2 regions of the Fictibacillus halophilus genome follow, and region 2 is predicted to be linked to the other one. Evidence: riboswitches for the same ligand, from Rfam matches in the RefSeq annotation. Region 2 holds a riboswitch; the other holds the start of a gene.
The links. A riboswitch is a leader RNA that binds a small molecule or an ion and turns the genes downstream of it on or off. The one in region 2 is predicted to bind glycine.

Region 1: linked by a shared signal. The riboswitch ahead of I5J82_RS16955 (amino acid permease) and the one ahead of gcvT (glycine cleavage system aminomethyltransferase GcvT) in region 2 are both predicted to bind glycine.

What each region holds. Positions count from the first base shown of each region.
Region 1 is NZ_JAEACF010000001.1:3,328,001-3,338,685, reverse strand. It holds gene I5J82_RS17000 (MBL fold metallo-hydrolase) at 1-372, shown strand, start outside; gene I5J82_RS16995 (S1C family serine protease) at 529-1,737, shown strand; gene I5J82_RS16990 (CxxH/CxxC protein) at 2,115-2,279, shown strand; gene rlmH (23S rRNA (pseudouridine(1915)-N(3))-methyltransferase RlmH) at 2,360-2,839, shown strand; gene I5J82_RS16980 (nucleotide pyrophosphohydrolase) at 2,911-3,219, opposite strand; gene I5J82_RS16975 (DUF2075 domain-containing protein) at 3,261-5,192, opposite strand; gene I5J82_RS16970 (EcsC family protein) at 5,405-6,028, shown strand; gene I5J82_RS16965 (ABC transporter ATP-binding protein) at 6,046-6,921, shown strand; gene I5J82_RS16960 (ABC transporter permease) at 6,938-7,645, shown strand; glycine riboswitch at 7,860-7,938, shown strand; gene I5J82_RS16955 (amino acid permease) at 8,073-9,419, shown strand; gene I5J82_RS16950 (SRPBCC family protein) at 9,559-10,038, shown strand; gene I5J82_RS16945 (DMT family transporter) at 10,258-10,685, opposite strand, start outside.
Region 2 is NZ_JAEACF010000001.1:1,940,110-1,950,794, reverse strand. It holds gene I5J82_RS10220 (SAM-dependent methyltransferase) at 1-78, shown strand, start outside; gene I5J82_RS10215 (DUF2626 domain-containing protein) at 114-362, opposite strand; gene I5J82_RS10210 (Spx/MgsR family RNA polymerase-binding regulatory protein) at 548-937, shown strand; tRNA gene I5J82_RS10205 (tRNA-Gln) at 976-1,050, opposite strand; gene comGA (competence type IV pilus ATPase ComGA) at 1,174-2,280, shown strand; gene comGB (competence type IV pilus assembly protein ComGB) at 2,231-3,262, shown strand; gene comGC (competence type IV pilus major pilin ComGC) at 3,274-3,576, shown strand; gene comGD (competence type IV pilus minor pilin ComGD) at 3,573-4,031, shown strand; gene I5J82_RS10180 (type II secretion system protein) at 4,018-4,347, shown strand; gene I5J82_RS20350 (competence type IV pilus minor pilin ComGF) at 4,331-4,771, shown strand; gene comGG (competence type IV pilus minor pilin ComGG) at 4,764-5,138, shown strand; gene I5J82_RS10165 (shikimate kinase) at 5,141-5,659, shown strand; gene I5J82_RS10160 (YqzE family protein) at 5,706-5,894, shown strand; gene I5J82_RS10155 (YqhG family protein) at 5,940-6,716, opposite strand; gene I5J82_RS10150 (DEAD/DEAH box helicase) at 6,685-8,382, opposite strand; glycine riboswitch at 8,500-8,585, shown strand; gene gcvT (glycine cleavage system aminomethyltransferase GcvT) at 8,763-9,863, shown strand; gene gcvPA (aminomethyl-transferring glycine dehydrogenase subunit GcvPA) at 9,885-10,685, shown strand, end outside.

The DNA of each region.
Region 1 (10,685 bases), 1.4 Mb from region 2:
CTTATGACGGATACAGGCTATGTGAGTGATCGTATGAAAGGAATTATCCGTGACAGCCACTCGCTTGTGATCGAATCTAACCATGACATCAACATGCTCATGATGGGACGATATCCGTGGAATATTAAACGCCGTATTCTAGGGGACCATGGTCACATTTCGAACGAGGATTGTGGACATGCTCTTGCTGATGTAATCGGTGATGGGACGAAACATATCTATCTTGCTCACTTGAGTAAAGATAACAATATGAAGGATATTGCTCGCTTAGCTGTGGAGCAAACGTTAAAAACGTATGATATCTCAGCGGGTGAACAAGTGATTCTGCACGATACAGATGCGAGTCAGCCAACAAAGCTCGCTTTAGTATAAAATACTTACTTGTTTAAAGTAAGCCGTTTCCGGAAATAACAATAAGTGTGGGAAATTATGAAAAATAACCCAAAATGTCCATAATTTCAGGACTAATTGCTTATACTAGGTTATGACTTCATCCATTTAATTGTTGAAAGGAACGGTGAGGAGCATATGGGCTATTACGATGATGATTATCAATCACCATCTCGACAAAAAGGAAACCGCGGAGGAAAGTTTCTACCAGCGTTGCTAGGAGCCATTCTAGGCGGTTTGCTTGTCTTATTTACAGTGCCTGCACTAGGAGGAGCTGGTCTTTTACCAGATAATCTGTATCCTCCGAACGAAGAGGAAAATGGGCTGGGTACTGACGAAAATGTAGAACAGCGAAAAGTGGATGTCGATTTGACTACGAATGTAACGGATGCCGTTGATAAAGCATCTGGAGCCGTAGTGGAAGTTATCAACATTCAGCAGACTGATTTTTGGAGCCAGCAGCCTGCGGGCACAGGATCAGGTGTTATTTATAAAAAAGAAGGCAACAAAGCGTACGTAGTAACAAACGATCACGTTGTTGCGGACGCGAACCAGATTGAGATCACGCTTAGCAACGGTACGAAGCTTAAAGGAACACTACGCGGAACAGATCCTCTGATGGATCTAGCTGTAGTTGAAATTGACGGCAGCAAAGTTGATAGTGTAGCGGAGTTTGGGGTATCCGGTGATTTAAAACGTGGAGAACCTGCCATTGCCATCGGTAACCCACTCGGAAACTTCCCTGGTTCCGTGACACAAGGTGTTGTATCTAGTGCGGACCGTTCGATTCCAGTTGATCTCGATCAAGACGGAAACCCAGATTGGCAAGCTGAAGTCATCCAAACAGATGCAGCGATCAACCCTGGTAACAGCGGTGGTGCTTTAATAAATATCTCCGGTCAGGTGATTGGAATCAACTCTTCTAAAATCGCACAGAACGAAGTAGAAGGAATCGGGTTCGCCATTCCATCTGATGTGGCAAAACCGATCATTGAAGACCTTGAGAAATATGGTGAGACACGCAGACCTTTCTTAGGCGTTAACATCATCCCGCTTTCTCAAGTGAACACGTATCAGCGTGAGCAAACACTAAAGATCCCAGACAGCGTAAAAGAAGGTGTCGTTGTTATGGAGATCACGTCAGCTTCACCAGCAGCGCGTGCGGGTATTAAGGAAATGGACGTTATTGTCGAGATGGGTGGAGAGAAGATCAAAGACCCAATCGCTCTTCGTAAGTTCCTTTATACAAAAGCGAAGATTGGTGATGAGGTGGATGTGACGTATTACCGTGATGGTAAGAAGAAGACCGTGAAAGTTGAATTGAGCGGCGGGAAGCAATCTCAATAAAAGTGGGAAACAGGGGGCTTTAGGGTCTCCTGTTTTTTTATGTTAGATGGTGCTTAGGTGACTTTGAGAGTGAGTTAATTTTCGTTACAGGTTGCTCGCTTTCCGCGGGGCAGGCGGTGAGCCACATTCGTACGTTTCACTCTTAAGTGTCTCACCTGCCCACCTGTCCCGCAGGAGTCTCGCACCTTACACTACAATCAACTTATCGGTGAAGGAAAATAAAAGATAAAGAGAAGAAAAACGTCCCCACCATTTAAGAAAAGAACTAATAGTTGATTCAACATGTGGACAACTTTATTTAAGCGGATTGTTTACACATAGCTGTAAATTCGTTAGTGTAAGAAGAAGGATTGTGGATAAGTTAGGAGTGAAAAGATTTGGTTATTATTTGCTGCAAAGACCATGCTGAGCTTGCGATTGACATCATTGTGGATGAGTTTGAAACGCCACCAGTTGTAGAGTTACTAACAGAGAATGACGAGTTATCAACAGGTTGTGAATACTGCGATAACAAAGGTGCATATAAAGTATCGAACATATGAACGCCTACAAGATATAGCACTAATTGTGCATATGTGGATAAGTTCTGGGGATAACTTATTTGAAAGGAAGTTTTCAACAAGTGAATATTTCAATCGTTTCCGTAGGGAAATTAAAAGAAAAATACTTAAAACTAGGTATTGATGAATACTTAAAGCGACTAGGACCTTATGCAAAAGTAGAAATCATCGAGGTTCCTGATGAAAAAGCACCTGAAACACTAAGTGATCAAGAGATGATCATGGTAAAAAACGCTGAAGGTGAAAGAATTCTAGCAAAGATCGGCCAAGATGTTCATGTGATTGCAATGGCGATCGAAGGAAAGGCTGTTTCATCTGAGGATTTGGCTAAGAATTTAGATCAGCTTGCGACTTATGGGAAAAGCAAAGTGGCATTTGTCATTGGAGGGTCATTAGGGTTAAGTGATGCTGTCATGAAACGTGCGAATGAGAAGATTTCTTTTGGTAAGATTACTTATCCGCATCAGTTGATGAAGCTTGTTTTGGTGGAGCAGATTTATCGTGCGTTTCGGATTAATCGAGGGGAACCGTATCACAAATAATTATTTCTTAAAGAAACAGCACCTAATAAAGAAGGTGCTGTTTCCTCTTGCATATTGTATTTTTTTAGTATTTAACTATTTGAAACAGGATACTTCAACCCATTTTTCTTAATCTTATCTTTAATAATTGTTTCAACATCCAAATCCAGTTCATTGCAGAGCATAAGTCCGTAGATGAAAACATCAGCGATTTCTTCTTTAATATTTTCAATGTTTTGTTCTACAGCCTCTTCACTGCTTTTCCACTGAAAATCTTCTAATAGTTCAGCTGCTTCAATGGAAATAGAAATAGCAAGATCTTTTGGATTGTGGTGAGGTTTCCATCCTCTTTCATCTCGAAATTCATTGATAGCGTTTATTAGCTGCTTAATTTCATTCATGTTGTTCATCCCTTTTAAGTTTGTTTGTTTAGTATCTAGCTTTAATACTTACCCCGATCTTCCGCAGCTACTTCTGCCTGACGAGGTGACAAATCCTGATAAACAACTGATTTTTTCAGTCGTTCTCTAAAATACTCATTTAAATCTGGATCTGTACAGAAGATGAAACATCCCTTTTGTCCTCTAGTCATTAGTGTACGGTATGTATTCCTAATAATTTGATCTGCCAGCTCATGAGCTTTTTCTGGATTTTCTTTTGCTAGCGTCTTAATACCTTTAAGAGATTGATCAGTTTTTGCGCGTTTTGTGTAGTCGGTCATTACCTGGTCATCCTGAAAGGCAAGGTCTGGCCCAATAATAACACCTACATAATCAAATTCAAGTCCTTGAGATGTGTGAATACAGCCTGCTTCAGAGACAGAATCCTGATGTATTGCCCATATACTGTCAGAGAGGTTCCAGCTGATATTAAAATTATATTCCGGAATAACAATGTCTTTATGAAGAGTATTCGTTCGGCCATTTTTTGGCCACTCCCAGCAGTAACCGGCAAGCATACGTGATTTATTGTTTTTCTTATTTAGCTCTTCAATTTCCTGCAGCATATTATTCGGGTCATCGTACACTCTAAAATCATAATCAACGCCTCTATCATTTGCATTCGCCGTTTTTCTAATTTGAAGTACGTCATCCAACCAGGCCATATATGCATCAGATCCATCACATCGAAATTGTGAAGTGAGTTTGCCTTGTACTATTTCAGCATCTAACTCATTGGCAAACTTTTTAATTAAATCTATACTGCCAATATCTTTTAGAGTCACTTTTTGGTTTTCATCTATAAAGAAAATAGTAAATTTAGATGAATGGATTACTTCTTTTATCTGGTTTTCGCCTAAGTTGCTGAACAATCCTGACTTTTCATTCAAACGATGAGCTTCATCTACTATGAGTACGTCAAACTCATTTTTTTCTGATTCATAGAAACTGCCTGAACCTTTAAATAGATTATCGATTTGTGTTTTCTTGATGGTGCCTTTCAGTTTAGAAGCATAAACGCTACGTGGAGCTGAATTTTTTGAGACATATAATGCTGTTAAGTCTTCATTGATAAGATTGACAAGAAGATTTATAGCCATAACGGATTTCCCGGTTCCTGGTCCTCCTTCAATTACCATTACTGTCTTCTGATTGCTTTTGATACTCTCAATTGCTAAGTGAAAGGCATCTTCGTAAAACACTTTTTGTTCATCAATAAGCACAAATTCTTGATTACCTTTTAATAAGCTTGCGAGTGAATTTTGTAAGGATTTAGACGGCCGAATTTTACCTCGCTCAATCTGATAAATCAATTGGTTATGGTCACCGTAACGAACATATTTCTTTATAAAATCTCTTAATTTCTGTATCTCACCTTTTGCAAACACAGGTGCTTTAGCGAGATGATCTGAATAGTGAGGATCCATCAATGGGTCATTTTCTAACTTTCGATAGTTATGTAAATAGGCACACGGTTTCAATGCAATATGTTGATCTTGTACATTCTGATTAAAATCTTCAATTAAAGCAGCGTATGACCAAGCTTGATAAGATGGATGCGTGACCGTTCTCATTTTTCCTCCAAGATAGGTAGACACAAGTGCATCTTTAGACGTTACCTTTTCAACCTCAGACCATTGTTTTAACTCTACAATCACCACATGATCTTGAGCACCGTCATGGCCAGCTATTAAAAAGTCGACACGTTTAGATGTATTTGGAATCTTGAATTCTATCGCGACAGATGTATCATCTGGAATCTCGTTATCCTGCATCACATTTGACATGCGGTGAAGAGAATTCTCCCATGAGTGGATTTCACTTTTAGAAGTACGGCCGATTTTCTGTTGGTATGACTCGTAAAGACGTTCGACGAGAAGCTCGTTTGTAACATCGGATATAAATTCAGTCTTGGTCGCTTCGTAAATAATCAAGTTAGCGTCACCTCTTTGGAATTCTTCTCCATATATTTTATCACTTTACTAAAAGGAACAGAGTTATCATTCAAAAATTTGTAAAAGTTTAATGTGAGTATAATTAAACTCAGTTTTATTTTTATTTGATGGGTTTTGTCGCTTTTATGATAAAATAATACTTGCATTTTACATATTTTTCTATTTAAAGAATCGATATAGGAGAGATCATCTTGTCCAAAAATAGTTTAACAGAAAGTAAAATAACTCAAGTATTAGATTGGGCCTATGAAAAAGCAGTAAATGGATTACCTGGAACCGACACGGCAGCAGAGCTAGCAGAAAACTATTTAAGAAAGCATACTTCTGTAGATGATGCTATTGATAGCTTAATCCGATGGCAAAATGCTAAAGGTGTAACAAGTGGTTTTGTAACTGGATTAGGAGGTTTAATAACATTACCTGTAGCCGTTCCATCAAATATTGCATCAGTTATGTATGTGCAAATTAGGATGATAGCTACTATAGCCTACATGAGAGGTTACGAGTTAAAAGATGACCAAGTAAAGACTTTTGTATTTGTATGTCTGACTGGACAAGCTGCTACAGATATTTTTAAACAGGCTGGAGTTAAATTCGGAACTGCTATCGCTAAAGAGGCCATAAAAAAAATACCTGGAGAAGTTATAAAAGCAATAAATAAAGCTGTAGGCGTCAGATTAGTAACGAAATTCGGAGAAAAAGGAATTATTAACTTAGGAAAAGCTGTACCTTTAGTAGGTGGATTAATTGGCGGGGCGGTTGATGGTATAGGTACTAATACAATAGGAAAGACAGCGAAGAAAGTATTTCAATAGGTAAAGGGTGTGTTTGATTGGACACAATTGTTGATCTACAGATAGTAAGCAAATCGTTTCAAAAGAAAATGATCTTAGATAATGTATCGCTTTCAATTCCACCTAACAAGGTAACGGCAATTGTCGGAGCAAATGGTTCGGGAAAGAGTACATTGTTGAAGATGATTGGCGGAATAATAAAACCTGATAGCGGTCAAATCCTATATCGGAACGATCCGCCTATTAAAATTGGTTATGTACCTGAGCAAACCCCTGTGTTTTTACCTTTTACACCGACTGAATATCTCATACATATGGGAACGATTAGAGGATTACCTATTAAGTGGCTGAAAAAACGTATTGATAGCTTACTTGAAGTTTTTCACTTGGAAGACGAAAGAAATACTCGAATCACTCATTTTTCAAAAGGAATGAAACAAAAAGTTATTATTATGCAAGCAATGTTAGAAGAATCTGATTTGTTAATTATGGACGAACCGCTTTCAGGCCTGGATTTAAAGGCACAAAATGATTTGGAAGAGTTATTAATTTCCTTAAAGAAGAGCAATATTAGTATAGTTTTAACGTGTCATGAAACCAAGCTACTAGAAGAGGTTGCGGACCAAATAAATGTCATTCAAGATTGTAGGATTATTCAAATCGATAATCAACAAGAACATAGTGAACCTTTAAATAGACTCGTATTCGAATTACCGAAAGCTGTTTCCATCGATGCATTGAAACATATTATTACCTATGAAAAGGAAATTGATGCCGGAAGAAGATTGATAGAACTGAATGTGAGTCAAAAACAAACAAATAAAATAGTTAGTGAATTTCTGGACCGCGGTGCTTTAATAAGGCTGTTAGCGCCTTTACATAAGAGAGAAAATGAATTCTTTAAGCAGTTTTAAGGAGGAAATTTAAACAGTGAAGGGTTTGATTTTATACCACTTTTCCACTTATTTCCGAACATATAAGTATATTCCGCCATTTTCAGTGTTTATTATGATGCTTGTAATTAACTATACCTACGTACCCAATCCAATCTTAGATAGCTACGCTTATACTTCAATTTTGCTCTTTTTTATTATGGGATGGTTTACTATTACTATTTTTCATGCAGAGGATGAGGGGCAAAAAAATATTACTATAATGCATCTTAAGAATAAGAAGACATATTATATTGCACTTGAATTAGTTTGTATACTAATCAGTGTGGTACTAAGTATTTTAGCTGTTTTATATCCTGTTACTTTTAATGCCTTTTCCCCAGGATTAAATAATGCTCATATTGCTATGGGATTTTTAGCACATTTTAGCCTGGCTATCCTTTCTGTAGCACTTTCATCTTTTTTTACGAGAGACCTTGTGAGAAGTAATGCAAACACTTGGTGGGGTGTAAGTAGTGTTCTTATAGGAACATTAGTAATAGCTGTGGCAAAAATCGAGATCCTACAATTTATTAGCTGGATTACACCACCTTTACGTTATTGTTTGGAAATTATGAGTATAGATGACAATCAAATAAATGTATTTCCTGTTCAGGCTTATGAAAAGTTTGGATGGATTATACTTTATAGCTTGTTCTTCCTATCAATTTTCATAGCTTTCGTACAAAAAAGAAGAGTGCAATGAAGGGTAAGAGAAATGTTCCTATGCATCTTTAGGCTTTGGTCTGTTAGTTTCAAGCCAACCCAATATTTATGAGCAAATGGTAAAAGTTAAAACCTTTAACCAGTATTGTACAGTTGACAAAACCTCAACTCCGTAATAGTATTGAAAATTATATTTAGAACTACTAAAAACTTATAGATAGCAAGCTATGATCGCTGTAGGTCGTATTACAGCAGGAGCAGCTTCTGGAGAGACCGCTTTGTTAGCGGCGCCGAAGGGTTCACCATCTCAGGCAAACGGACAGAAGAGTATTGAATTTTGACATTGTTGTGCCTGTCATTTATAGCGCAGTGAATGCTTTTTTCATATTCTAATGTACAAGAGATTGGAGATTCTTCCAGTCTCTTTTTTTTGCGTTTGATTTGCATCTTAGAAGGAGGATTCATACGTGTCACAGCAAGAGTTGAAGAGAGATTTAGCTAACCGCCATGTGCAGCTGATTGCCATTGGCGGAACGATTGGAACTGGGTTATTTTTAGGTTCAGGAAAAGCGATTCAGCTTGCCGGACCGTCTGTTATATTTGCTTATTTAATCGTTGGGATCGCGTTGTTTTTTATGATGAGAGCGTTAGGAGAACTGCTGCTTTCAAAGGAAGGCTATGAGTCGTTTACCGATATTGCGGAGGACTATCTTGGTCCGCGAGCTGCGTTTATCACAGGATGGACGTATTGGTTCTGCTGGATCATGACAGCGATGGCCGATGTGATTGCGGTCGGTGTCTATGTTCAATATTGGTTTGACATACCGCAGTGGGTCCCGGCGATTGTCTGTTTGCTTCTTTTACTTGGGCTGAATCTGTTAACGGTAAAGCTTTTCGGGGAATTGGAGTTTTGGTTCGCTTTGATCAAGGTGATTACGATTCTAGCGTTGATTGTGATTGGCGTTGTCCTACTCGTCATTGGTTACCAAACGGATGCGGGTACAGTCTCTATAAACAACCTGTGGGATCATGGAGGTTTGTTTCCTAACGGGATGACTGGGTTCTTACTCTCGTTCCAGATGGTCGTGTTCGCGTTTGTCGGAGTGGAGTTGGTCGGAGTGGCGGCAGCAGAAACATCTGATCCTAGAAAGAATATTCCATCTGCGATCAATAAGATTCCACTTCGAATTCTATTTTTCTATGTGGGTGCATTGATCGTGCTGCTATGCATCAATCCTTGGACACAATTGAACGCGACGGAAAGTCCATTTGTTAAAACGTTCAGCTTAATAGGAATTCCGCTTGCAGCTGGAATCATTAATTTTGTTGTGCTAACTTCGGCGGCATCTGCTTGCAACAGCGGGTTATTTTCAACGAGCCGCATTCTATTCACATTAAGCAAGAGTGAGCAGGCTCCTCGATCTTTTAAGAAACTAACGAAAAATTCTGTGCCTGGAAACGCGCTTTGGGTTTCGGCTGTTGTTGTTTCAGTAGGAGCGCTTCTCAGTAAGCTACTTCCAGAGCAGGCTTTTGGCATCGTAACGACCATCAGTGCCATCTGTTTCATTTGGGTGTGGAGCGTGATCTTGATCAGCCATATTAAATACCGTAAGACACGATCTGATTTGCACAAAAAGTCGGCGTTCAAAGCACCTTTTGCTCCATTCATTAACTATGTGGTGCTTGCGCTGTTCGGGATCATTTTAATTGTGCTGCTCGTGGCAGAAGCTACACGTCCGGCGTTATTGCTGACACCCATTTGGTTTATTTTATTATTTTTCTTGTATGCTTTTAAAAAACCTATGCTGAAATAAAAGGATTGGTTATTTGGAATGCATCATTGATCTGGATCTTTAGAGACATCTTACATTTTATAAGTAGCATCTTTAAGCAGGTGATAAGCAGGAAGCGACGAATTTTCCTTTAGAGTTAATTACAAGGAGGTTTTTTAGGGTGAATTTGTCAAGAAATCGGAGAACAGATACTGCTTCAAAAGTCATCCCAGTTCCACCTCAAATCGTCTATCTAGCTATTATAAATCCGGATTCACTCATTCAATGGCTTCCGCCTGAAGGGATGTCGGGTAAAATTGATACCTATGATTGCCGTGAAGAAGGAGCTTATAAAATGACGCTTACGTATGAATTGGATGAGTTGATTCTTGGCAAAACGTCGGACAACACCGATGTGGCGGAAGGAACATTTTTGGAGCTGGTCCCAAACCAGCGAATTGTCCAATCTGTTAACTTCAATTCCGAAGATCCTGCTTTCTCGGGTGAGATGATACAGAAATGGATATTGGAAGATGTTTCGGGAGGCACTAATGTTACCATCGTTTGTGAAAACGTACCAGAAGGTATTCGTAAGGAAGATCACGACACTGGACTAAGGTCCACGTTAGAAAATCTTGCTGCTTTTACTGAGAAATTGTAAACAGACACATGAAATTTATCGGATTAACAAGTCAGAGATTTTTTTAAATCTCTGGCTTGTTTCAGTTATTCTATTCATCAGCGCGTATCTTTTAGTTTTTTAGTTTAGGGGCGCGGGGACGGTTCTCGTGCTTCTTATTATATTATTAGATGGAAAGGTAAATCCTTTAGTGTTTACAGTTGTAAGTTAGGAAGCAGCAGAACCGTCCCTTTGCTTTCCCTACCGCCTCGCACTCCATCGATTTATCAGTCCAACTAGATGACCATTTACGAAAATAACCCCAAGGATAATGATTGCTCCACCTAGAATACTGGTATAAATAACCTTTTCATGTAGAAGTAGCACGGCTGCTATCAGTGTAGAGACTGGTTCAAGGTATAAGAAAACAGATACTTGAGTGGCCTCCAACACCTCTAATGCTTTTGCCCAGTACCAGTAGGCAATACCGGATACAAAGACTCCAAGGAAGATAAGATGAGCCCATTCTACTCCATCTAGAAGAGTAAGCTTTTCCCAGCTTTTGTTCTGATAGATGAATGGGAGAGTAAGCAAAAGTCCCAAAGTACTCATGTAAAAGGTGAGGACCAATGCAGGCAATGGCACTTTTAGGCTTTTTAGTAAAACTGAATAAATGGCCCAATTTAAGG
Region 2 (10,685 bases):
ATACGTTCATTCCTTCTCGATCACACTTTAGCGAATGGATTTCAAATTATACAACAAAAAAAGCAGACCGTATCGTAACGGCCTGCTTTTTTGTGGCTCTTTTAGAGAACGTATTAGTGTCCGCCACCAGCGCCAGGAGTCATCATAAACGTTGACCAGTATGTAAAACCAACAAAGAAAACAGTTAAATAAGCACCAAAGATATAAATATACATACGCTCAGATAAGTTCAAATACCCTAAAGAAACGAACATAATCGTTTGTCCTAAGAACAATAACGCCATGTCTTGCATATCGCCTAGATACGCCATGACTCCGATGATTCCAGTCCAAAAGCCTAAAACCTTATACATTCTTGACATATGTATCCCCTCCTTTTTTCGCCAATACTTGTATCCTTTAGTATTATATATGAGTTTCCACTCACTTGTAAATGCCAATTGTAAGCGGATAAATACACAATTTAAAGATAATTCATGAATATTAGCTGTTTTTTGGTTTATTATGCCTCTTTTAAAGGTAATGTAAACCAAAAGGAGTGAGTCTTATGAGTTCAATAACATTTTACACATACCCAAGCTGCACCTCGTGCCGTAAAGCGAAAATGTGGCTTAAGCAAAATAAAGTATCGTTTGATGAAAGACACCTATTCAAAGAAACGCCGTCGGTTGAAGAACTTAGAGAACTATTGAAACTAACAAAGTATGGAACAGAAGATATCTTGGCTAAACGAAGTCAGTCATTCAAATCACTTGATGTTGATATTTATGATCTTTCAACCAATGAACTATTAACGCTATTGACTAAAAACCCAAAACTATTAAAACGCCCATTAGTTACAGACGGAAAACAACTCATAGCGGGATATAGTCCTGGAGATATGAAAAAATTATGTTCAACAAAAGAAAAAGAACACATTTCTAGTCATGTGTCCTGAACATAGCACTCTTTGCGTTTAAAGAGTGTTATTTTTTTTGGCTGGGCTAGCTGGATTCGAACCAACGCATGACGGAGTCAAAGTCCGTTGCCTTACCGCTTGGCTATAGCCCAATGCAACAATACTAGTATGAGCTCTGTCGAAATTTATATACATACATTTTTTGAAAAAATGCAGGAATTGTCGTTTTATGAGAGAAATGATTAACCAATAAAATAAAAGGGAGATGATACTATTTGCCGATAAAGCTATTAGGCAATACAATCCTTCATGAAGCAGCTCTTCAGAAAGCATCAGACATTCATTTTATACCGATAAAAAAAGGGGGGATCGTCCAATTCCGTATAGATGATCGGCTGATTGAACACAGAACGCTTACTGGAGAAGAGTATATCAGGGTGCTCGCTCATTTCAAATATTCCGCAAGAATGGACATTGGCGAACATCGTAAGCCTCAGAGCGGTTCTATGGACGTAATGATTAATAATGTAAATGTAAATCTTCGTTTTTCATCTATACCATCCGCGTTTAATGAATCACTCGTCATTCGATTACTTCCTCAGCAAGAAACACTAACTCTTCATGAACTATCACTTTTTCCTCATATGTTCCAAAGACTTTTATCCCTTATCAAACGATCCAGCGGTCTCTTATTGTTCTCCGGACCGACCGGATCAGGTAAAACCACTATTTTATATTCCTTACTTCATCACCTCCAAAAAAACTACAAACGACAAGTCGTAACGCTCGAAGATCCCGTGGAACGTAAAGTAGATTCGTTTCTGCAAATGGAAATCAATGAAAAAGCAGGTCTGACATACGGTGAAGGTTTCAAGTCATTATTGCGTCATGATCCCGATGTCATCATGATCGGTGAGATCAGAGATGAATCAACAGCGAGACTTGTTATTCGCGCGTCATTGACTGGACACCTCGTATTATCTACGATGCATGCTGCAGATTGTATCGGGTGTATCGAACGTCTTCGAGAATTTGGTATCCAAGAAACGGAACTGCAACAAACATTGATGGGAATTGTATCTCAGCGTCTGATCTCAATACCGTGTCCTTTTTGTGGAGACGAATGCGTTGATTTTTGTTTTAAATCTAGAACGTATAGAAGAGCTGGAATATACGAGATGCTTTGCAATCAGGAACTATTATATGCTTTAAGTAAGGTGAGTCGTAACAAGCCTACTTATAAAAATCTCTCTTTTTACTTTAACCACGCCTTTGCAGCAGGTTATGTAACAAAAGAAAGCTACGAAAGATGGATGGGAGGAGAAACAAAAATTGATAAGAAGGGGCTGGAATCGGACTTCTCAAGGGACGTTTCTTTTTAAGCTTGGTTTTTTGTTAGATCAAGGCTATTCCATTAACAAGAGCATTGAGCTCGTCAAGTCTCAGCTTCCGCAAAAACGGCGAGAAGTTGCTGATGACATGCTTGAGATCCTTGTCTCTGGAAATCCTGTTATCGATATCTTTTCGCCATTGCATTTGCCAAAAGAAATTGTAAGTTCTATAGCTATAAACAGTGCGAATGGCAACTTGACGAGAAGTCTCATGGAGAACGGAACGTTTATGAAGAAAAAAGCTGATTGGCGTGCACGTTTGAACAAATCGATTAGATATCCTCTCTTCCTGCTATTCCTTACCGTATGGATCGCGATCGTATTTTATCAATTCTTATTTCCTCAGTTTTCAATCCTGTTTTCATCACTTGAAGTCAAAACCCCGTTGTTTACTACATGGATGCTTACGTTTTTAGGAATCATGCCAGTCTTTGGAGCATGTTTCCTCGCTTTAGGCATCACTCTATGGATTGTCATCACTGTTATGAGAAAGAGGGCTAAGCCTTCTACTCAGATGGACCTACTCATGAGAATTCCAATCTTAAAAAAATTTCTTGTTTTAATGAATACACATTTCTTTAGTGTTCATTTTGGGTCGATGCTGCAAAGTGGTTTATCTGTTTCAGATGCCCTTCTTGTTATGGAGAAGCATTTAGACAAAGGTTTTTATAAGGAAGAAAGTCAGAGGCTTCAAAAAGGTCTCCTAAATGGAGCTGAACTAACTGACCTATTGCTTGCAAAGCCATATTTTACGAATGAATTAGCCGAGATTGTTCGCTTTGGTTTGGCTCATGGAGAACTTGGCAGAGAATTGATTTCTTATGGCGAATGGATCTTTAAGGAGTTGGAAGAAAAGATCTACTCATCGCTGCAAAAGATACAACCCATTCTATTCGCAGGGATTGGTGTATTTGTCTTATTAATGTTTGCCTCTATGTTATTGCCTATGTTTACACTCATGGAAGCGTTATGAGGAGGAATAATATGAAAAATGAAAAAGGATTTACTTTGATTGAGATGATGATCGTGCTTTTAATTATTTCGGTGTTAATGCTTATCGCTCTACCGAGTATGACAAAGAATAACAGTCTCGTAAAATCGTTAGGCTGTGAAGCGACCATTGATCTTGTGCAAGGGCAAGTTGGGGCCTATGAGGCAGAAAAAAACACACTGCCTACAATAGAAGAACTGAAAGATGGTGGATATATTGATACGGCAACATGCCCAGACAAAAAACCTTTGCTAATCGATAGTAAAGGAGTCGTTTCAGTGAGCAGTGAAGAGTGAACGGAGGAGCAGAGCACATAAAGAAAAGTCAATTAGGTTTTAGTTTGATAGAGATGATGATCGTTCTTTTGATCATTGCTACAATTAGTGCTGTTGCGTACCCATCTTATGATAGTTTTAGAAAAAATCGGGAGACTGAATATTTTATCCGGACTTTTCAAAAAGATATCGTGCACATGCAACAAAGAGCAGTTAATGAGAATCGAACCTATAACTTATCGATCGATAATGAAAAGCATAAATACGAAGTGCGAGGAAACGGCAGTAAAGAACCCGTAAAAAAGCACTTTCCAAAGCATATCTGGTTTGAGAGTCATTCGATGATATTATCTGTTCAATTTAACCAGAATGGAAATATCAGTCGCGCAGGGACGTTCTATATTCACTCTGCTAATGCTTCGTATAAGATGGTTTTTCAATTAGGTAAAGGTAAATTTTATGTTGCGAAACAATAAGGGCTACCTTTTGCTTGAAGCTTTGTTTAGTGTACTGTTGATTTCAGTAGTGTTTTCGATATGTTTGCCTTTCATCAATACCTCGTATCAAGAACAAAAAACCTCAGAGCAACTGCTATATGCGATGACAGAAGCGGATCATGCAGCTGCCTCAAGAAGTGTGACGACGCTTGTAACAGATGAGCGTGAGTGGATAGATGATGGAATAGTATATAAGCTAAAAACACGAAAAGGTGTGACGGATGAATACGAAACTTGTATTTCGTTCAGAGGTTCTAACCAAAAAGAGTATACAACATGTGCGAGTTCATTCTAGAATTACCGCAAACAAAAACGGCTATACGCTTGTAGAATCGATGATCGCTCTAGGCGTATTGATCGTAACTGCTTTTATGATCACACTGTTGTTAACACATTTACAAAAACAACCACAATCTATTCAGTCTGAGGAAACAGCTCTGTTTTTTTCAATGATTGGAAAAGAAATAAGAGAAGCAGCGGCTGTTGAGGTAAAGAACAACGCGTTGTTTATTACTTTATCAACCGGTGAAGTGATCAGTTTTACACGTTATCATTCTCTTATACGAAAACAAGTGGATGGGTTGGGTCACGAAGTATGGGTTCAAAATATTCAAGAGATGAAAGTAGAAGAAATTCAGGATAGTTTTGTTAACGTTACGCTGACGGATAAGGAAGGAAACGAGGCTCGTCGTGGTTTTAGGAGAATGGGTCATGAATGAGAGAGGAATGGTTTATCCTTTAATCCTAACTCTTTGCTTTATCGTCTTAATTTTCTTTAGTTTTCTAACAGAAAAAGTAGCTTCAGAACGGCGTTTTGTATACATGCAAGAAGAGCAACTCAGACAAGTTCGACTTATCCAGCAAGGTGTTGATCGAGCTGTTATATGGGTAGAGAATCTTGCAGTTTATCCATCAGAACGTATACTTAACGTTAACGAGGGACAACTAAAGGTGTTGGTTACGCAAACATCTGTTGATGAAGTAATGTTCATGATTGAAGCTGTTACCTCGCGGCAGTCTACAAAAAGGGTAAAAGTGTATTATAATGTTACCCAGAAAAGCGTTACAAAATGGGTGGAGGGTTAAATTTGAACACCATATATTTAGTCGGTTTCATGGGTTGTGGAAAAACATCTGTAGGAAGAGAGCTTTCAAAACGTCTAGAAGTTCCTCCTTATGATGTTGATTCAACAGTTGAAAAAGATCGCGGACAAACGATAAAAGAAATATTTAAAAACGAAGGGGAAGAGGCTTTTCGTAATTACGAGTCTCTTGCCATTCGTCAGCTGCCTGTACAACATGCTGTTGTTATGACGGGAGGCGGTGCGGTCGTAAGAGAAGAGAACCTAACGTACATGAAGAACAATGGGATTGTCATCTATCTAAAGACGAGTTTTCCAGTTCTTTGGGAAAGGCTGATGAAAGAAGAAGAGAGAAACAAGAGACCTATTCTATTAACTTCTTCAAAAGAAGAGGTACAGAAACTCTTTAACGAGAGAAGTTCACATTATGAAAAAAGTGATATTGAGATCGTCACAGACCAATTTACGACTGAAGAAGTATGCGCCCACATTTTAGAAAAATTAAGCCGTTTAAACCTACGTTAATTGGCCAAAACTAATCAATGAGTGCTTCTATAAGGGAGTTTTGCCAATGGCTGCAGGATCAGACGTTATCAAGTTTCTTACTCAGAGAGTCGTTAAATATTTGGATGAACCACAATCAGTAAGAAAGGAAAGGCGTATCACAAAAAAGAATGAGCGGGAGCCTTTACTTACTTATCTTTTTGGTGTTGTGCCAATGGGACTTGGTCTCGTGTTCCGTAGAAAGAGAAAGAAGTAGGCTGGAAAAAGGAAGAGCCGGGATACAGTTCCCGGCTCTTATTTATTAGGCAAGATAGAAAAGTCCGCCATTTATGATCTCTACGATAATCTGTGGCTCATATTGGGTACGAAGTGCTTCTTTTTCTATGTGATAGGCTTCTGGTTTCGTTAAAGAATCCTCATAAAAACTCTCTAATAGTTCGAGATCTTCATTCCATCTTTTTTTAGCATCTTCGGCCCACGTGTGATCATCTGCCTCAATGACTTCCTGAATTTTATTTTCCAATCTTTTTATCGCACTCTGAGGCTTAATAAAAGGAGAGAGCGTATAACAAAAATCTGGGATCCTCTTCGTTAACAGCATTTTTTGAAGGCGTTGATGAAATTGATCTTCTATCGTTCCGTTTATTAGTTGAATGCCGTATGAGAGAACCTGATCTTTCTTTTGATCACACTGAAACGTAACTTTAACGTTCAAACATAACCAAGGTTGCAGTGGTACCTGTGCTCCTTGCTGAGGAACAGATTCATACAGCCGAATGAAAGAGGCGAGCTTCTTAGTCGACCCAAAGATCTGATGAAGTCTCGGTGAACCAAAGTGGATAAACTCACCTTTTCCATCAGGAGCTTGCTGTTGACCCGTTACTAAAGTTAACGTCATCGGATTCGGGGTACCTCCCGTTTTTTCGAGATAATGCCAGTAGAACGGACGGTTCATTAAAACTTTATCGAGTTCAGTGGTCAGTTGAACCTTCATATAACTAAAGTTTTTCTCTTGAATCCTACATTCGTTTGCATCAAAATATCGCTCAAGAAAGCGATGTATCTCGTGCTGCTGCATGCTCTTCCCATCCTTTCTGCTTGATCCCGCCATCAAGGTTGATCAAGGAAGCAAGGTTATCCATCTTTACTCGGATCTCACCTTCACTTTCAGACGTATTCATGATATCTGCAATATGGCGTTCTATGTTCTTGATTTCAAATTTCGTTAAGATTTCATCGAGTTCTCCAATAACACTCTCAAACAGATTGATCTTATTGTACAGCAAGTTTAAGATGTGCTCTTCAATCGTATTCTGAGTAGCGAAGTTATAGATATGAACGTCACCTTGCTGACCGATACGATGGATACGTCCGATCCGCTGCTCGATCCTCATCGGGTTCCATGGCAGATCATAATTGATGATATGCTGACAGAACTGCAGGTTTATTCCTTCACCACCGGCTTCTGTTGCGATCAACACTTGAGCTCGTGTTCTAAAGAGGTGAGTCATCCAGTCCTTTTTGCTTCGCTTAAACCCGCCTCTAAACGGTACAGAAGAGATGCCGTGCTGCTGTAAAAACCATTGCAGATACAATTGAGTACCACGGTATTCTGTAAAAATGATGACCTTGGAATCAATCGATTGAATCAGCTCTAACGCTTTTAGAGCTTTAGAGTTTTGATCGACGAGTTCAATTTTCTTCATCAACGCTAAGACTCGTTGTTCCATTAAAGAGTTTGATACATCTTTTTGAAGCATATTTTTTAATGTTAGAAAAACGGCTTCACGCGAACTGCATGCTTCTCGCTGCAGGGTTACGATAGAAAATTTACTTCGGTCAAAGTAAGAGTCTTTTTTTAGTTGAGAGATTTCATCGTATAGATCACGTTCTGTTTTTGATAATGTAATAGGAATGGTTTGAACAAGACGCTTCGGCCATTTTAGACCAGTCTCTTCTCGTCGATTACGAACCATCACCTTATTTACGAGCTGCTTCAGCTTTTCTTCATTTTTTAGTGAATACTTATCTTCTTTATAATCTTTGTCAAAGTTTTCTCGATTTCCTAAATGGCCAGGCTTTAATAGAGATACAAGATTAAAAATCTCCTCAACTCTGTTTTGTACCGGAGTAGCTGTTAATAGTAAACAGAACTTCTTTTTTAATAACTGTACAAATTCATAGTTTTTCGTTTTCTTGTTCTTTAACTTATGTGCCTCATCGATGATAACAAGATCATAGTCTTGATTAAGAACGATGTCGCGGTGCGGGGCTCGTTTTGCCGTATCAATAGAGGATACGACTACATCGCATTGTTCCCATACATATGCCTTTTTCTGAGCAATTGCAGGAATAAAGAACTTTTGATTCAGCTCGTTCGTCCATTGAATAACGAGTGATGCAGGAACGAGGATCAAAATTTTCTTAGCGAGTCGGCGTATCATGTACTCTTTTAGAATCAAACCTGCTTCTATCGTTTTTCCTAATCCTACTTCATCTGCCAAGATTGCTTTTCCGTTCATCTGTTCAATAACGGTAGTCGCAACGTCCAGCTGATGAGGCAAAAAAGTCATCTGTGGGAGATGATCTGGAGCTTGAAGACCGAGGAAATCAGGAATTGCTAAGTGGTGTTCGGCTTCAAGAGCTAAGTTATATAATTCCCAATTGGCCCAAGGTCCATCTTCTTCCACACGCTTTAAAAAGTCATCATGCCATTCTCGCTGAAACTGAACGTCGATTTTCATAACGGATTTCCTTTCTTTAAAAAAGTTCGTTGCCATTCCTTTTGTAAAAATGATAGGATAATAATGTAGTAAACATAGTAATAGTATGTGCGACCTTGGACAATAACATACTCGCGAATGAAAGTAAGAGGAGAGACTGCGTTAGCGGCGCCGAAGGAGCAAACAATTGTGAAACTCTCAGGCAAAAAGACTCTTGCTAGACGCATCTCTGGAGAGTGCTTTTTTAATAGATGAAAGCCACCAACGAAGAAACTCAAGGATATTTACTTGAGAAACTTACAGGTTGCAGGACAGAGGATCCCATTTATAAGGGGTCTTTCTGTCCTTTTTTTGTCCAGAAAAGTCCGAAAATTTTTAAGTATGAAAAAGGAGGAATTCACATGGCTACATTGTTACGAACACCGTTATTTGAGACATATAAAGAACACGGTGGAAAAGTAATTGATTTTGGTGGTTGGGAGTTGCCTGTTCAGTTCTCAAGTATTAAAGAGGAACACGAAGCGGTTAGAACGAAAGCCGGTTTATTCGATGTATCTCACATGGGAGAATTTGATGTTCGAGGACCTAATGCCCTATCGTTCTTGCAATATACAATGACCAATGATGTTTCGAAACTTCAAAACGGCCAAGCGCAATATACGGCTATGTGCTATGAAAACGGTGGTACAGTAGATGACCTTTTAATCTATAAAAGAGATGAAAACGATTACTTACTCGTTGTGAATGCCTCAAATATTGAAAAAGATTTTGAATGGCTTATGAGCAAGAAGCCTGAAGGTGTAGAACTTGTGAATGTATCTCCTGAATATGCGCAGCTTGCTATTCAAGGACCTAAAGCAGAAGAGATTTTACAAAAACTTACGGATACCAATCTTTCTGAGATCGGATTCTTCCGTTTTAAAGAAGATGTTTCACTAGCTGGAATATCTGCTCTTGTTTCTCGAACAGGCTACACAGGAGAAGATGGGTTTGAGATTTATTTGAAAACTGAACATGCAGAAAAACTGTGGAGATCGGTTCTTGAAGCGGGTCATGAAGATGGATTGCTTCCTGCAGGACTTGGGGCGCGTGATACTTTGCGTTTTGAAGCGAAGCTTGCTCTATACGGTCAAGAACTCACAAAAGAAATTACCCCGATAGAAGCAGGTATCGGATTCGCTGTAAAAACAGATAAAGAAGCAGATTTTATTGGAAAAGAAATTCTAGCAGATCAAAAGAAGAACGGTGCACCTCGTAAGCTAGTTGGTATCGAAATGATCGATAAAGGAATTCCTCGATCACATTACGAGGTATTTAAAGGTGATGTGAAGATCGGAGAAGTTACAACAGGAACACAATCGCCAACATTGAAGAAGAACCTAGGACTTGCTCTACTTGAAAAGGATTTCACGGAGCTTGGAACAGAGGTCGAAGTACAAATTCGTCAAAAACGTTTAAAAGCAAAAGTAGTCGCTTCACCATTTTATAAACGAGGAAAATAAGATATTTAAGGGGGAGAAACCATGACGTTCCGCTATTTACCGATGACTGCTCAAGACAAAAAGGAAATGCTTGAAACGATTGGAATCGAAACGACAGAAGATCTTTTTCAGGATATTCCCGAAGAAGTTCGGTTTAAAGGACGCTTACAAATCGAGGAAGCTTTGTCAGAACCTCAACTAGTTAAAGAGATGAGCCGCTTGGCAGCATTAAACAAAAATACAAAAGATCATGCTTCGTTCTTAGGCGCTGGTGTATATGATCATTACACACCATCAATCGTAAACCACATGCTTCTTCGTTCGGAGTTCTATACAGCATATACACCATATCAGCCTGAGATCTCTCAAGGTGAACTTCAAGCGATCTTTGAGTTTCAAACGATGATCTGTGAACTAACAGGTATGGATGTTGCCAACTCTTCTATGTACGATGGTGGAACTTCACTTGCGGAGGCTGGTTTATTATCAGCAGCTCAAACACGTAGAAAGAAAATTGTTGTATCAAAATCCGTACATCCAGAATCACGTGCCGTTTTGCACACTTATGCAAAAGGCCAGCATCTTGAAGTGGTAGAAGTGGATACAGAAGATGGTGTTACTTCATTAAATGCATTGCGTGCCGAAGTTGATGAACAAACAGCATGTGTGATCGTTCAATATCCTAACTTCTTCGGTCAGATCGAACCTTTAAAAGAAATAGAAGAAATCGTGCATAGTGCTAAAGGAATGTTCGTAGTTTCTTCCAATCCTTTAGCACTCGGCGCACTGACTCCTCCTGGTAAATTCGGTGCGGATATCGTAGTTGGTGATGCACAGCCGTTC